One region of the Sinorhizobium sp. CB7 genome, then DNA from elsewhere that is predicted to be linked to it. Evidence: predicted binding sites of a transcription regulator. Region 1 holds the regulator's gene; each other region holds the start of a gene.

Evidence for each region. Region 1 encodes LexA, which represses DNA repair genes until DNA is damaged. Its sites were predicted from a motif close to TGTTCNNNNTGTGTTCNG; they were not measured.
Region 2: uvrA (excinuclease ABC subunit UvrA) is a predicted target of LexA. The motif match lies at 2,390-2,407, and genes of this name have one in related genera.
Region 3: recA (recombinase RecA) is a predicted target of LexA. The motif match lies at 1,793-1,810, and genes of this name have one in related genera.
Region 4: AAE029_RS32700 (ImuA family protein) is a predicted target of LexA. The motif match lies at 2,572-2,589, and genes of this name have one in related genera.

What each region holds. Positions count from the first base shown of each region.
Region 1 is NZ_JAULLL010000019.1:38,998-43,211, forward strand. It holds gene AAE029_RS28435 (BA14K family protein) at 1-344, opposite strand, end outside; gene AAE029_RS28440 (hypothetical protein) at 588-920, opposite strand; gene lexA (transcriptional repressor LexA) at 1,236-1,955, shown strand; gene AAE029_RS28450 (ComEC/Rec2 family competence protein) at 1,936-4,214, opposite strand, start outside.
Region 2 is NZ_JAULLL010000002.1:620,177-624,390, forward strand. It holds gene uvrA (excinuclease ABC subunit UvrA) at 1-2,262, opposite strand, end outside; gene AAE029_RS07105 (single-stranded DNA-binding protein) at 2,513-3,031, shown strand; gene AAE029_RS07110 (MarC family protein) at 3,071-3,718, opposite strand; gene gyrA (DNA gyrase subunit A) at 4,048-4,214, shown strand, end outside.
Region 3 is NZ_JAULLL010000002.1:412,865-417,078, forward strand. It holds gene AAE029_RS06100 (pseudouridine-5'-phosphate glycosidase) at 1-650, opposite strand, end outside; gene AAE029_RS06105 (carbohydrate kinase family protein) at 681-1,625, opposite strand; gene recA (recombinase RecA) at 1,869-2,957, shown strand; gene alaS (alanine--tRNA ligase) at 3,127-4,214, shown strand, end outside.
Region 4 is NZ_JAULLL010000026.1:61,432-65,645, reverse strand. It holds gene AAE029_RS32710 (error-prone DNA polymerase) at 1-122, opposite strand, end outside; gene AAE029_RS32705 (DNA polymerase Y family protein) at 119-1,546, opposite strand; gene AAE029_RS32700 (ImuA family protein) at 1,587-2,549, opposite strand; gene AAE029_RS32695 (metallopeptidase family protein) at 2,712-3,149, shown strand; gene AAE029_RS32690 (DUF1737 domain-containing protein) at 3,300-3,506, opposite strand; gene AAE029_RS32685 (CoA ester lyase) at 3,503-4,214, opposite strand, start outside.

The DNA.
Region 1 (4,214 bases):
AACCCACCGATGATAGCGGCTGCAGCGTCTCCGTGATCGTACCTGCGATAGTGACGGCGCCGATAGTAGCCGTCGCGGTAGTAATCACCGCGATAATAGCCGTCCCGATAGCTGTAGCGACCGAAATAGCTGCGTGGGGAGTTATTTTCACGGTCCCACCGCCTGATATGGGGATTGTTGCTGCCGTAACGAGGAATGAACCTTCGATGATCGACTTGCTGAACATCCGAGGACGCCTCGACTCCAGGCATTGTCATTGCGGCGGGCAAAGGAAAAGCTTCGGCCGGGGCAACACCTGTAAAGGCAGTTGTGGCCGACAGGATGATGATGGCTAGCTTTTTCATGTCTTCCTCACCTTGTCGGAATGATGCGAGCATCGCATATCATCTTACCCTCAACGTGAACCGAAGGTGAACGTTCGAGCGCTCCCGAAAATGTTACCGGGACGTTCCGCCTTCAATTCAAGCGCCGGGTCCGAGCACGACAATGCGGTGAGCGACGTTCATGCCGGGTTCCCGCGACATGCCTGCCTTTGGCAGGACGCCACAGCCTATCTCTCGTGCCACTGTGTGCGGTTTCGGCGAGCCTCAGAAACCCATTGGAGGCGCATAGAAGCAGCGCACGGTATATTCGTTTGGGAAAAGGCAAAGATGATAGGCGCCGTCCGGAGACTCCATCGTTTGCGTCTGAGGAACGAAGAACACGTGCTTGTGTGTCGCCAGGCGGTGATCACCGGGCAGCAGGGTCACCTGAAATCCCTTCGGAACGGGACGAACCGTCTTCGATGAAATTTGCTGGCAATCACCGTTGTGGCCGTCTCCATTGCAACAATAGGGCTCATAGGTAAAGCCGGACGGAGCTTCATGCGCGCCGGCAGCAGTGGCAAAAATTATGGCAATCCCTGCAAGAATCATTCGCATGGCATCCTCGCTTTTCCGAAAAGCGGAGATCTGCGGCAGGCCGCTTTATCCGCCACAGCACTAAAGTAGAGGCCGATTGAAAACGGGCTAGAGCGATCTGCACCGAACTGCTACCGGCGGCACCACTTGGTCCTGAAACAACTAATATGCCCTATTGTCCGGCATTTTTCAGTCCAAATTCCAACATGGGGCCTGAAGCAAAAATATTTTGAGTATCTCGAAAACTTTCACGAAAATTTAGGTACTTGCGGAACACATATGGAACATATAGTGTCTGTTCTGGCTTTGTTTCACCGATCTGGGGTTCCAGCAAAAATGTTGACGCGCAAACAACAGGAACTGCTCCTTTTCATACACGAGCGGATGAAGGAATCTGGTGTTCCGCCATCCTTTGATGAGATGAAGGACGCGCTCGATCTGGCATCAAAATCGGGAATCCATAGGCTGATCACAGCGCTCGAAGAGCGTGGCTTCATTCGCCGCCTGCCCAACCGGGCTCGCGCGCTTGAGGTTATCAAGCTGCCCGAGGCCTATAGCCCGAGTATTCAGCCACGGCGCGGCTTCTCGCCGAGTGTCATCGAAGGAAGCCTTGGCAAGCCTCAGCCGATTGCGGCTGCACCGATAAAGCCCGTTACTGAGGATCCCGGCAAATCCGTCTCCATCCCGGTGATGGGCCGCATCGCCGCCGGCGTGCCGATCTCGGCCATCCAGAACAATACGCATGACATCGTCATTCCCGCCGACATGCTCGGCAGCGGCGAACATTACGCTCTCGAGGTCAAGGGCGATTCGATGATTGATGCCGGCATCTTCGACGGCGACACGGTCATCATTCGCAATGTTACGACGGCCAATCCCGGCGATATCGTCGTTGCACTGGTGGATGACGAGGAAGCAACGCTCAAACGGTTCCGGCGCAAGGGCGCATCGATTGCTCTCGAAGCAGCAAATCCCGCTTACGAGACGCGCATCTTCGGCCCCGATCGCGTCAAGGTTCAAGGAAAGCTCGTCGGGCTCATTCGTCGCTATCATTGATTGAAGCGGGCGTTTCCAATGTTGCCTGCTCCGTGAAGCGATCCGATCGCCAATCATAGGCGCGGTGCCGGTTCCAGGGCCTCTCCAACGTATCGAAGGCGGTTTTGATAACCGGCCCTTCCTGATCGAAGCGTATTTCCACTGCGCCAGTCTTGCGTAGTGTTTCTCCGGTGAAAAGTGCCGCACCCGACCTGCAACGGTCAAAGCGGAGCCTTATCGACGTGATGACGATCTGAGCGGTGTCGCATGCCGGGCCAAGATAGGCAGCATCGTCGATCGTCGTGACTACCTTTCCGTTCGGCAGCTTCGTCGTGCACCATGCCCTCTTTGCGCAGACGAAGCCCCTATCCGTTCCTGCCTCCGTTGCGGCACGCATGGCTTCCCTCGCCTGCTGGCGTTCTGCAGCATCCAATCTGCGGCGGGACTTGCTTGAAGCGGAGGGGTTGGCCTGCTCCCCATCAATGGTTTTCGGCCTTCGGTGCTGAGAAATCGCAAGCGCATGCTGCCACTGTTCGAAGATGAAACTCGGCGGGCGATCGCGATTGGTAGCGAGCTCGTCGTCATGAATCACAGCGACAAGCCCACCATCCTCGGAAATCAGCATGTCCGGCTGTGGCGCCGGCGGCACTAGGCATACGAGAATCAATGCGATCGCAAGCGTGAGCGTTCCCGTGTGCCGCAATTTCGTGCGAAGCAGAGTGAGCAGCAGAAAGCCCCCGACCATGACAGGAAAGAACCACGACGGCAGGCGCCCGACGTCGATATTGCCGCCCCAGTCCGCGATGGTCTTTGCAATGGCGATGACGAGATCGAGGCCGAAACCGACAACCTTCCATAGCGTTGGATCCAGACCGAAGGGCATCAGCAGCATGGCGAATAGCCCCGCCGGCATCACGATGAAGGTTATGACCGGCATGGCAGCCAGGTTGGCGGCAAGGCCATATGTCGCCAATCGGTGAAAATGCTCGATTGCAAAAACTGCCGTGGACAGACCTCCGATCAGAGATGTCAGCAAAATCCCACCGAAGAACCGCGCGGCCAGCAACAGGGCAAGCAAGGCAGGATTTGTGGTATGGAATGGCGTATGAGCGGGCCGGTCCTTCCAGACCGCGTAGCCTGCAATCAGTGCCAGCGTAGCAGCAAACGACATCTGGAAGCTCGGCCCCAGAACTTCGGATGGCGATAGCACCAGTATGACGATCGCCGACAGGGCGACATTGCGGAGGCTGAGCGAAGGGCGGTCAAAGAAGACCGCAATCAGCATGATGGCCATCATGATGAAGGCGCGTTCGGCGGAGACTCCGAAGCCGGAGATGAGGAAATAGGCAGTAACTGCAACAAGCGCACCGAAGGCCGCGATCTTCTTGGTCGGATAAGCTTGAGCCATCCCGGGAAGGAGGCTCAGTACGGAACGGAAACCGATAAAGAAGATGCCGGCCGAAAGCGCCATGTTCAGCCCGGAGATGGCGATGATATGCGCCAGTCCGGAAATACGCAGTGCCTCAGTCGTCTCCTCCGAAATGGCGCGCCGCTCATCGGTGACGAGCGCGGCGGCGAAAGCGCCGGTATCGCCCGGCAGAATCGAGCGAATGCGATCCCCTATTCCGGCTCTCAGTCCGTGGAGCCATTTTTCGACCGCAACCATCCGCGGCTCTTCGGTGTCGGCCCCTGAACGAGGTACGCGTTGCGGCGCTCCGTAAAAATAGCCGTTCGCACCAATGCTATCGAAATAGGCACTGAAAGCGAAATCATTCAGCAGCGGCAGGGCCGGCCCAGCGGGCGGTACGAGACGCGCACGCCCGGTCAGCGTATCGCCTATTTCGAAGGGAAGATCCATGCCGCGCGAGATAACGGAAATCCGCCTCGGCGGGCGTTTGATCGCTGGCAGTTCGGTCTTCTCCAAGGCGAGGATATAGCGCCAACGCCCCTGCCCGCTGGTCTCACGCCGCTCGACACGGCCCGTCAATGTCGTGGTAACCGCGGAATCGAGAACCACGGTCTGCGAACGCCACGTCTCCACCTGAGACAGCACCATGCCAAGGAGAACAAGAAGACCGGCCCAAACGGTCCGTTTCACCAGAAGCTCGGCATCCCGCGAGACAAAGAGTATGCAGAAGCATACGAGAACAGCGACAGTGAGTGCGATGGCCGAAAAATCGGTTTCAGTCTTAAACCAGATGACGGCGCCCGTTCCGATACAGACGGGAACAAAGAGAAAGGTATGGCCATGCGCCTCTTCCTCGCTCGACATCCACCGGA
Region 2 (4,214 bases), on a different contig from region 1:
GAAGGAGAAACGACCGGGCTGATAGCCGCGCGCCTTCGCTTCGGGAAGGCCTGCGAACCAGTCGCGGATCGGGGTGAAGGCGCCGGTATAGGTTGCCGGGTTGGACCGTGGTGTGCGGCCGATCGGTGACTGATCGATATCGATCACCTTGTCGATATGCTCGAAGCCGTCGATACGGTCGTGATCGGCCGGAATTTCGCGTGCGCCCATGACGCGACGGGCGGCGGACTTATAGAGCGTTTCGATGAGAAAGGTGGACTTTCCACCGCCGGAAACGCCGGTCACGGCCGTGAAGACGCCGAGCGGGATCGCCGCCGTGACATTCTTCAGATTGTTGCCGCGGGCACCAACGACCTTGATCTCCTTGCCCTTCTTCGGTTTGCGCCGCTCGGCGGGCACCGGCACGCCGAGTTCGCCCGATAGATACCGGCCGGTCAGGGAATTCGGATTGTCCATGACTTCCCGCGGCGTGCCATGCGCCACGATCTGGCCGCCATGAATGCCGGCCGCCGGACCGATATCGACGACGTCGTCCGCCGACAGGATCGCATCCTCGTCATGCTCGACGACGATCACCGTGTTACCGATATCACGCAGGTGCTTCAGCGTCTCCAGAAGACGGGCGTTGTCGCGCTGATGCAGGCCAATAGAGGGCTCGTCCAGAACATACAGCACACCGGTCAGCCCTGAGCCGATCTGAGAGGCGAGCCGGATACGCTGGCTTTCACCGCCCGAGAGCGTGCCGGAATTACGCGAGAGGCTCAGATATTCAAGGCCGACGTCGTTGAGGAAACGCAGGCGGTCGCGGATCTCCTTGAGGATGCGAACGGCAATCTCGTTCTGCTTTGCCGTGAATGTTGCCGGCAGCGCTTCGAACCAATCGCGCGCAATGCGGATCGACATGTCCGACACTTCGCCGATATGGAGTTTGTCGATCTTCACCGCCAGTGCTTCCGGCTTCAGACGGTAGCCGGCGCAGGCCGGGCAGGGGGCGGCCGACATGAAGCGCTCGATGTCCTCGCGTGCCCAGGCGGAATCCGTTTCCTTCCAGCGTCGTTCCAGGTTCGGAACGATGCCTTCGAAATTCTTGTGCGTCGTATAGGACCGGGCGCCGTCGGCATAATGGAACTCGATCTTCTCGTCCGTGCCGTTCAGGATGACGTCCTTGGCCTCTTCCGGCAGATCACTCCAGCGGCTGGCGAGCTTGAAGCCGTAGTGCTTGCCAAGCGCCTCGAGCGTCTGGTTGTAGTAAGGCGAGGTCGACTTGGCCCAGGGCGCGATCGCGCCGTCGCGCAAGGTGCGCTCGGGTTCCGGCACGATCAGGTCCGGATCGATCTTCTGCTGAGAGCCAAGGCCGTCGCAGGTGGGGCAGGCACCAGCGGGATTGTTAAAGGAGAAAAGGCGCGGTTCGATTTCCGGAATGGTGAAGCCGGAGATCGGGCAGGCGAATTTCTCCGAGAACAGAACGCGCTCATGCGTCTCGTTCAGCGACTTGTTCGCCGATCCGCCGGCGGCGGTTTCTTCAGGCGGCAGCGGCTTGTCGGCAAACTCGGCAACGGCCAAGCCATCGGCGAGCTTCAGGCTGGTCTCCAGGCTGTCGGCGAGACGGGCGGAAACATCCGGCCGAACGACGATGCGGTCGACCACTACGTCGATATCGTGCTTGTACTTCTTGTCGAGCGCCGGAACATCGGCGATCTCGTAGAACTGGCCGTCAACCTTGACGCGCTGAAAGCCCTTCTTCATGAGCTCCGCCAGTTCCTTCTTGTATTCGCCCTTACGGCCGCGCACCAGTGGCGCCAGAATGTAGAGCCTTGTTCCCTCACCGAGGTCGAGAATGCGGTCCACCATCTGGCTCACCGTCTGGCTTTCGATCGGAAGGCCCGTCGCCGGTGAATAGGGTACGCCGACGCGTGCGAACAACAGGCGCATATAGTCGTAGATTTCGGTGACGGTGCCGACCGTGGAGCGCGGGTTGCGCGAGGTGGTTTTCTGCTCAATGGAAATCGCTGGCGAGAGCCCGTCGATCTGATCGACGTCCGGCTTCTGCATCATTTCCAGGAACTGGCGTGCGTAGGCCGACAGGCTTTCGACATAGCGGCGCTGCCCCTCCGCATAGATCGTATCGAAGGCGAGCGAAGACTTGCCGGATCCGGAAAGGCCAGTCATCACGATAAGCTTGTTGCGCGGCAGGTCGAGGTCGATGCCCTTCAAATTGTGCTCGCGCGCGCCGCGGATGGAGATCGTCTTCAGTTCGCTCATCGTCTTCTGCTTGATCTTGGTGTCGGAGTGCCAGCCCCTTATTTAGTGATAGGCGCCGGCGAGTCGAGACCGAAATTCCAGGGTGGGTCAGGTTTTCGATTCGGTTGACAAGATCATATAGACAAACTAGAACAAATAAAGAACAAAATCCTTGTGGATTATGGCGGCATATAATCGCACCATAAGGCGGCAATAGTCTAAGGTGCGTCGATTGGTTTAAAGGCCGCTGGCAGGCGGCAGGCAGGGTGACATGGCTGGTAGTGTGAACAAGGTAATTCTCGTCGGAAATCTGGGCGCTGATCCGGAAATCCGGCGCACGCAGGATGGCCGTCCGATCGCCAACCTCAACATCGCCACCTCGGAGACATGGCGCGACCGCAATTCGGGTGAACGGCGAGAGAAGACGGAATGGCACCGCGTGGTCATCTTTAACGAGGGCCTGTGCAAGATAGCCGAGCAGTATCTGAAGAAGGGCGCCAAAGTCTATGTCGAGGGTCAGTTGCAGACCCGCAAGTGGCAGGATCAGAATGGTCAGGACCGATATTCCACCGAGGTCGTATTGCAGGGGTTCAACTCGGCGCTGACCATGCTGGATGGACGCGGCGAGGGCGGCGGAATGCCCGCATCGTCGGGCGGAGGTCGCGGCAACAACGATTACGGCGGCGGTTATGGTGACGATTACGGTCAGTCGGCGCCTTCGTCTTCCAACCGCGGTGGCGGAGGCGGTGGAAACTTCTCTCGCGACCTGGACGACGACATCCCATTCTGAGGATGACTAAAGGATGGAGCAGCCAACTACTCCATTCCGTTATCCGTTAACGACTGCCGAAAGATCCAACGCCGCCTTGGCGCCATCTACGACAAACTGGGCGGCAAGTGCCGCCAGGATGACCCCAAGCAGCCGCTCAAGGATCGTGCGGCCGGTAACGCCCAGAAATTTGTCCAGCCGGTCGGCGATCACAAGTGCGGCAAACACGATAAGAAGGCAGAGGGCGATCAAGGCGATCAGCTGGATGCGATCGACAGCGCTTTCAAGCCTGCCGGCCAAAAGGATGGTTGCCGAAATGGCTCCCGGCCCGGCTATCAGGGGAAGGGCAAGCGGAAAGACAGCCACATTGTGCATGTGATCCTTGGTGATCGCGGTTTCCGACGTCTTTTCCTTGCGATCCTGTCGCTTCTCGAAAATCATCTCAAAAGCGATCCAGAACAGGAGCAGGCCGCCAGCGATGCGGAATGCGCCGATCGATATGCCGAGTACGTTCAGCACACCGGCGCCAAAAAGGGCAAAGACAGCAAGGATGCCGAAGGCGATCAGCGAACCGCGCAGCGCAACCTGCCTGCGCTGCACGCGGCTCATGCCGACCGTCAGCCCCAGGAATATCGGGGCCAGTCCCGGGGGATCGGTCGTGACAAGCAGCGTCGTGAAGGCGTTGATCAACAGATCGGGACTTGCCATATGGGCTCCGGCAGCACTGGATTCTCGCGATTGCGATTGTTATCTACGGATTTCCGATTAGGAAAGCCAGACTGCCCCACCTAAAGCCTGTCACGTGAAAAGAGACACGCGGAAGGCTTTAGGTAATTGCTTTCAGGTATGTCGTTGCCGCAAAATCGCTGCGCACTTTTGAGCGACATGCATTCGTCCCACAAAAACGGCCATGGAAATGACTGGATTGCCGTCTTAAGAACGCAAAAGACTGTTCAAAAATCCGCGTCCAAATTGGCGCTGCAGCAGGCTTTCCGCTATAAATCTTCCAGTGATTCTAAGAGAGATCGTGATCTGTTTTGACTGAACAAAGCACCATAGGCGGCGGGAAATTTCCGCCAGGCATCGAACCGATTTCCATCATGGAGGAAATGCAGCGGTCGTATCTCGATTACGCCATGAGCGTGATCGTCAGCCGCGCACTTCCGGACGTGCGCGACGGGTTGAAGCCCGTTCACCGGCGCAT
Region 3 (4,214 bases), on a different contig from region 1:
AAATTGGCGATCGCTGCCGGACTGTTGAGCGACAGCGGGCTCAGCAGCCCGGAAGATCGCGACCAGAAGGCCGGGAATTCCGCACTGTCGTAGGTGACGACGGGAACGCCGCGCGTTTCCAGTACTTCGAGCGTCTTCGGAATATCGAGGATCGCCTTGGCGCCGGCGCAGACGACGATAACGCCGGTCCTGGCCAGTTCCTCGAGATCGGCGGAAATATCGAAACTTTGCTCGGCGCCGCGATGGACGCCGCCGATGCCGCCGGTGGCGAAGACCCTGATGCCCGCACGGGCGGCGGCAATCATCGTCGCGGCAACCGTAGTGGCACCCGTGCGACGTTCGGCAATGGCAAAGGCGAGATCGGCGCGAGAGACCTTCATTGCGCCCTTGGACTTGGCGAGGCTTTCCAGCTCTTCCGCCTCGAGGCCGATATGGAGCGTTCCGTGGATGACGGCGATCGTCGCTGGCACTGCACCTTCCTCGCGGATGATCGCCTCCACGCTGCGGGCCATCTCGATGTTGCCGGGGTAGGGCATGCCGTGGGTGATGATCGTCGATTCGAGCGCGACCAGCGGTGCACCGCGCAACTTGGCGGCGGCGACTTCCTTGGAGTAGGAGATCGGCAGGAGAGGCGAAATGGTTTGGGTCATGCGGTTATCCGTTCGATGGAGTTCTGCTGTTCATGACAGAAATTCTGCCTGAGGGACAAGAGCGAGCGTCGCCTCCATGAGGTCAGGGGTCAGATTTTCGGCGACCGCGTGGGGCGATTGTACAGTGATTGCGGCCGCTGCGGCTCCATGACGCAACGCCTCTGCGAAATCATGGCCGGAAAGATGTGCTGCGAGCATTCCGGCAGCAAGCGAATCTCCAGCACCCGTTACATCGGCGACCTGCTCTACCGCAATCGGTGGCAGGCTGACGGCGGTATCGGCGGAAAATGCGATGATCGGAAGCTTTCCTCGCGTGATGACCCCGCCCTTCAACCCAAGAGCGCGCAGATGGCGCGGCCAATGTTCCGGCGCGTCCGGCCGGCTCCCGCTCAGTGCCTCCGCTTCCGCCTCGTTCATGAAGAGATAGTCGATGTCCTCGAGGCAGGCACGCAGGCGGACAGCCTTTGCGGGCGAGATCGCGATCGCCGCAACCGGCTTTGCCAACGATGCGCTCCGCCGGACGATCGCCTCCAAGGTCTCCTCCGGCAGGTTCGCATCACAGAGAATCAGATCCGCCTTCTCGAACGCATCCCGAACTGCGCGAATCGCCAGGCGCCGCGGCACGAACAGCCGATAGAGATCCATATCCGCCAGCGCGATGACGAGATTGCCGTTACTTTCGAGGATAGCCGTGTAGCTTGGCGTTCTGCGATCAAGAAAGACGAAGGGCTTGTCCTCGATGCCCGCCCGATGCGCGGCTTCTGCCACGACATCGCCTGCCGCGTCGCCGCCACGCGGTGAAATCAGCCGCACGCCGAAGCCGAGCCTTGCGAGATTACGAGCCGCATTGAAGCCGCCGCCGCCCGGCTCCTCGAACCATGTGCCGGGATTGCTCGCACCATGCGCGGTTTCGGCGAGAATGCGTCCGCGGCGGTCGATATGGGCTCCGCCTAGGACAAGAATCTTTTTCGTCACGGCAAGTTCCCTTTCATCGGCGGATCGCGCGAATCGAGCATTCCCGGGCCGATGGCGCCGCATGCCCGAGATCCGCCATAAGTTATTGCTATGAAACAGGAAAACAAATGCCGAACAGAACTCATTTTACCTTTTTCTTTCAATTGCTTGATATGACCTTGCGACATCGGAACAAATAGAGTACAAAATTCCCATCGGCGGCTACGTTGCCTATGCGGCTTCAATAACCTAAAGGTGGATCGGATGTCACAGAATTCTTTGCGGCTTGTAGAGGACAAATCGGTGGATAAAAGCAAGGCACTTGAAGCGGCGCTCTCCCAGATAGAGCGGTCGTTCGGCAAGGGCTCGATCATGAAGCTCGGTTCGAACGAGAATGTGGTCGAGATCGAGACGATTTCGACGGGTTCTCTGGGGCTGGATATCGCGCTTGGCGTTGGCGGCCTGCCGAAAGGTCGCATTATCGAGATCTACGGACCGGAAAGCTCGGGCAAGACGACGCTCGCGCTGCAGACGATCGCCGAAGCGCAGAAGAAGGGCGGCATCTGCGCTTTTGTCGACGCCGAACATGCGCTCGATCCGGTCTATGCACGCAAGCTTGGTGTCGATCTTCAGAACCTCCTCATCTCGCAGCCCGATACCGGCGAGCAGGCCCTTGAGATCACCGATACGCTGGTGCGCTCGGGCGCCATCGACGTGCTGGTCGTCGACTCGGTCGCGGCACTGACGCCACGCGCCGAAATCGAAGGCGAGATGGGCGACAATCTTCCCGGCATGCAGGCGCGGCTGATGAGCCAGGCGCTGCGCAAGCTGACCGCCTCGATCAGCCGCTCGAACTGCATGGTGATCTTCATCAACCAGATCCGTATGAAGATTGGTGTCATGTTCGGCTCGCCGGAAACGACGACAGGCGGCAACGCGCTGAAATTCTACGCCTCCGTCCGCCTCGACATCCGCCGCATCGGCTCCGTCAAGGAGCGCGAGGAGGTCGTCGGCAACCAGACCCGTGTCAAGGTCGTCAAGAACAAGATGGCGCCGCCCTTCAAGCAGGTCGAATTCGACATCATGTATGGCGAAGGCGTCTCCAAGACGGGCGAACTCATCGATCTCGGCGTCAAGGCGGGCATCGTCGAAAAGTCAGGCGCCTGGTTCTCCTATAACAGTCAGCGCCTTGGGCAGGGTCGTGAGAACGCCAAGCTGTTTCTGCGCGATAACCCGGACCTGGCGCGCGAGATCGAAATGGCGCTTCGCCAGAATGCCGGTCTGATCGCCGATCGCTTCCTCCAGAACGGTGGTCCTGAGGCCGATGACGGTGACGCCGCCGCGGAGATGTAATTTGAAGCGGTGATCGCCGTTTCCGGTTAAGCCTGAATTCAAACCGGCCGCATTATCTCTCCAGATTGCGGCCGGTTTTCTTTGTCCGCTGGACACTGGCTGGAGCGGACGATAAAAGCCACTGGATTTACTACAGTAGAGACCTGCCTCACGCATTGAAAGGCCAAACATGAGCGGTGTGAACGAAATCCGGTCGACCTTTCTCGACTACTTCAAGAAGAACGGACACGAGATCGTGCCGTCCAGCCCGCTCGTTCCCCGAAACGACCCGACGCTGATGTTCACCAATGCTGGCATGGTACAGTTCAAGAACGTTTTCACCGGGCTGGAGCAGCGCCCTTATAAGACGGCGGCAACGGCGCAGAAGTGCGTGCGCGCCGGTGGCAAGCACAATGACCTCGATAATGTCGGTTACACCGCGCGTCACCACACGTTCTTCGAGATGCTCGGCAACTTTTCCTTCGGAGATTACTTCAAGGAACGGGCGATCGAACTCGCCTGGAACCTGATCACCAAGGAATTTGGCCTCGATGCGAAACGTCTGCTGGTCACTGTCTACCATACCGACGATGACGCTTTTAACTTATGGAAGAAGATCGCCGGTCTGCCCGACGAGAAGATCATCCGCATCGCCACCAGCGACAATTTCTGGGCAATGGGCGATACCGGTCCCTGCGGCCCCTGTTCGGAAATCTTCTACGACCACGGCGATCAAATCTGGGGCGGCCCGCCCGGTTCCGCGGAGGAAGACGGCGACCGTTTCATCGAGATCTGGAATCTCGTTTTCATGCAGTACGAGCAGGTGACGAAGGAAGAGCGCGTGGACCTTCCGCGCCCGTCGATCGACACCGGCATGGGATTGGAGCGCGTTGCCGCAGTTCTCCAGGGCCAGCATGACAACTACGACATCGACCTCTTCCGGGCGCTGATCTCCGCGTCGGAGGAGGCAACCGGCGTAAAGGCCGAGGGTGAGCGTCGGGCGAGCCATCGCGTCATTGCCGATCACCTGCGTTCCTCCGCCTTCCTGATCGCCGACGGCGTGCTGCCTTCCAACGAAGGCCGCGGCTATGTGCTGCGCCGTATCATGCGCCGCGCCATGCGCCATGCCGAGCTGCTTGGCGCGCGCGAGCCGCTGATCTGGAAGCTCCTGCGGACGCTGGTGCAGCAGATGGGCCACGCCTATCCGGAACTCGCGCGCGCCGAGGCGCTGATTTCCGAAACCCTGAAACTCGAGGAAACCCGCTTCCGCAAGACGCT
Region 4 (4,214 bases), on a different contig from region 1:
TCGGCGATCCCAAGACCGGAAAGGCCCAGCTGAGCCGCCCGTGTCACCATCTCCTCCGGGCTCGAAGCGCCTTCGAGAAAGGAGAAATTGGTCCTGGCGCCGATTTCGAAGAAGGCACTCATGCGAAAACCCCATGCATGAACCAGTGCGGCGAGGTCGGCTTCTGCCCATAAAAGCCCTCCCGATAGATCCAGAAACGGCGACCGGTCTCGTCCTCGATGCGATAATAGTCGCGCGTGGCTTCGGCCTCGCCATCAAGCCACCACTCCGCAGCGATCCTCTCCGGCCCTTCGGCGCGGCGAACCTGATGCAGCATGCGCCGCCAGCGAAACCGGGCGGGCGGACCATCGGGCACTTCGGCCGCGAAGATTTCCATCAACTCCGGCGTCCTGAAAAGCCTGAGCGGTCGCTCGCTTCGCGAGACACCAGGCCCCGTATCCTTTGCCTTCGACTTCTTTGGAGGCGGAAAGATATCCATGGCGGGCGTGGATATGACAGCGCGCTCGGGCAGGTGACTTTCACGCAGTTGAAAGCCCTGCAGACAGTCCGGGCCAAGCCGGGCCGCAACCTGATCGACAAAGGCGGCAAGCGATATGTCTCTTTGACCATCTCCGGTGAAATCCGCCTGAAAGGCGTCGAAGACTTCATGCCGCAGCACATTGAGCCGCAGAATTTCGAAGCCGAAACCGGCGTCGAGATCGTCCTGTACGGCACTGAGACGTTCGCAAAAAAGGGCTGCGATCCGACCGGGTTCGCGCAAGGGCCGGGATGCGCCCGCCGCGATGCGAAAAACCTTCCCGTCGACCCGGAACAGGATGAGCTCGAAGAGACGCCCGCCGACACCGCGCGCCTCCAGCGCCGGTTTCAATGTCTCGGCAATTTCACTGGCAAGATGGAGGACAGTTTCTTGCGCCTGCACCGGCTCGGCCAAACGCCGTTCAGCAGAAAGGCTGGCAACGGGCCTGCGCGGCGAAACCGGCTCCTCTTCGAGACAGAGAGCCTGGTCGAGCCGCAGGAGGAGATGCGGCCCGAACCGGCGGGCCAGCGGTGCTCGCGGCATATGGATGAGATCGCCCACCTGCTTCAGGCCGGCCTTCTGCAACAGGGCGACGGTCTCCTCGTCCAGCCGCAGCGATGCAACCGGCAGGGGTGCAAGCGCCTCCTCGGCTTCGCCCTCTGCGACAATGGCATTGCCGGCGAAATGTGCAACAGCCCAGGAAAGACCGGGCGAGGAGGAAATACTGCCCCGGACATCGAACCCCAGCCGGAAGAGGCGGGACAGAATATCCTTGAGGAGTGAGCGCTCGCCTCCGAAGAGATGCGCACAGCCTGTGATGTCGAGAAACAGACCGTTCTGCCCGTCAAGGGCGATGAGGGGCGTATAGCGGTCGCACCAGTCGGCGATCGCTTCGAGAAGACGACGATCGGCTCCCAGATCCTCCTCCACGATCTCGATGCCAGGGCACATGGCGCGTGCTTCCGCCACCCCCTGGCTCAGTTTGAGCCCAATCCTCTCCGCCACCTCGTCGAGCGCGGTCAGCCGCATGGCATTGTTCTGCCGGCCGGCACAGACGATCGGCGGGGCCTCAGGGCGTGCGGACAAACGCCAGGACAGGCCCCAGCGCTTTCGCGCGATCCGATCTGTCGGCAGATGCGTAAAGGTGAGCGCCAGGATGCGCTGGCTTCCGCTCTGCAGGGAGAGAACGTTCTGGCTCGGGGACAGGGGCATTAAATTGGCGGTCATGGGAATTCCACTCCAGAAGAATAGAGAGGGGAGCCGGATTGCGGCTCTTCTCCAGGGTGAGACGGAAAACCGGATTACCGATGCTGCCGCCAAGCATCGAACCATCCGGTAGAAGCCGGGAAGATGCGGGTCCAGGCGTGACAGAAAAGCGGAAGGTGGCGCTGCTCGCCTCCTCCTCTCCCGCCTGCCTCAGGACGAAGACCGGCCGGCCGGCCGTCTTTGCCCTGAGGCTCAATCGCCGGCTCTCGGTCAGGCCGAAACGCGCCGGATTGCCGCGCACCTCCAGAATGATGACGGAAAAGACGCCGCTTGCCACCGCCGTTTCCGCAAGCCACAGCGCCTCTTCGAGTTTGCGCGGCGTGGCATAGAGGAAACGCTCCGGCTGCAGGCCGAAATCCTTGAGCCCCACCGCATAGGGAAATCCCGCTTCCATCACGGCAACCGTGTCGCCGATCCACAGGACCGGATAACTCTCTTTCTCGTCCTTTCCCGTCCCGTCCTTCCCCACTTGCAGCCGGGATGCCAGCGCCAGCGCAAAACCGCTCGCCGCACCTGCGTCCCGCAGCAAATGCGAACGGATTTCCGTCATGCCGTCGAGCGGCAGCCCACCCTCGAGCGCCTTGTCCAGGCGCGCAATGCCCAGCGGCAGAAGGAGACGCTCGTCTGCATCCTTGCGCCTTCCATCATCAGCCGCCATCACCTCCTGTTCAGCTGCCGCCAATTCCGGTACAGGCCGGCCTTCCAGCCTGGCAATAGTTTCGCGGAGCGCAAAAAGCGTCTCCCGCGCCACGGCCGTTTCTGCCATGACGTCAACTCCAAATTCACAATGTTCCTGTTATGTTCTTATGGATTCCAGAGCTTACTAAAAGAGTCAACAGTCAATTTCTATGAATTTATTCCTCGCTTTGATTCCACTCTCGAAAATCGCGCATAAAGGTTCTATATGGGCTCAAAGGAAGGAAACACCATGGCCCGCATAGACCAGAGCGAGGATTGGCGGGATCGCCATGCGCCGACGATCAGCACATTCGAATCCCTGGCGATGGAGGCCTATAGCCATTTGCCGGATGAATTCCGAGCATTGGCCACGAACCTCACCATCGAGATCGAAGATTTCCCGGACGACGAGGTTTTCGAGGACATGGCACTGGAAACGCCCTTCGATCTGCTCGGTCTTTTCGAAGGACGGGGCATTTCCGAACGTTTCACGGTGGAAAACGGCGAACTGCCGAACCGCATCCGGCTCTATCGCCGTCCCATCCTCGACTACTGGGCGGAAAACGAGGAAACGCTCGGCGACATCATCACCCATGTCCTGATTCACGAGATCGGCCATCATTTCGGCCTCAGCGATGATGACATGGAGCGGATCGAGGCGAGCGCGGAAGAAGCGGCCGACCGCTAGAGCAATTCCAGGAAAAGTGCGAAGCGGTTTTCCGTCCGGAATTGCGTGAAACGAAGGGTTAGAGCGGGATGCCGAAAAGTGTGAGCGGTTTTCGGGCGACATCCCGCTCTAACTCTCTGATTTAGAGTCGGATGCCCAATCACCTCCGGACTATTGTTCGGAGAGCTTCATCTCCGGATCGTAATCCTTGCCCTCGACCTCTTTCACCACAGCCTGTCCGCATTGCATCACGCCGGTTGCGGCATTGAAGGCATAGGTGGGCGAGCCGGACAGCGACCAACCTTTGTTGAGAGCAGCAGTCACCTTGTGGCAGAAAGTGGCATCGTCCGGGCCGGTCAGGAAGCGGTAGAGTTTCATGAGGATTTCTTTCGTTCGGCGATCAGGCGGGCCTTATGGACCAGCTCCTCCGCCTGGACAAGATGCAGACGTTCGACCATGCGCCCGTTCAGATTCACCACATTGAGATTTTCGGCTGCCGGATCGGCAAAGGCGGCAATGATTGCCTCCGCCTCGGCAATGGCCGCTTCGTCAGGCCCGAAATGCCGGTTGGCCACCGCGATCTGGGCCGGATGGATCAGCATCTTGCCGTCGAAACCCATCGCGCGCGCCTGGGCGCATTCGGCGTCATAGGCCTTGAAATCCGCGAAATCATTGAAGACGCTGTCGATGGCGTCGAGCCCGTAGGCGCGGACCGCCAGCACCACTTGCATCAGCCAGGGTACGAGATAGATCCTCCCCGGCTGCGGCAGGACCCCGGTCTCCTTGCGCAGATCGTTGAGACCAACGACGAAACAATCGAGCCGCATGTCCGGCGTGCGCCCTGCATCGGCGATCGCGGCCGCATTGAGAATGCCGCGCGGCGTCTCGATCATCGCCCATATGCGCAGGCCCTCCGGCGCATCGGCATCGGCGAGACGATCAACAACCGCCATGATGTTCTGCGGCTCCTCGACCTTCGGCAGCAGCACGGCATCCGGTACCAGCGACAGGACAAGTTCCAGATCCGCGCTCCCGAATGTAGAGGAAAGCGAATTGATGCGGATGATCCGTTCCTTGCCTTCAAGC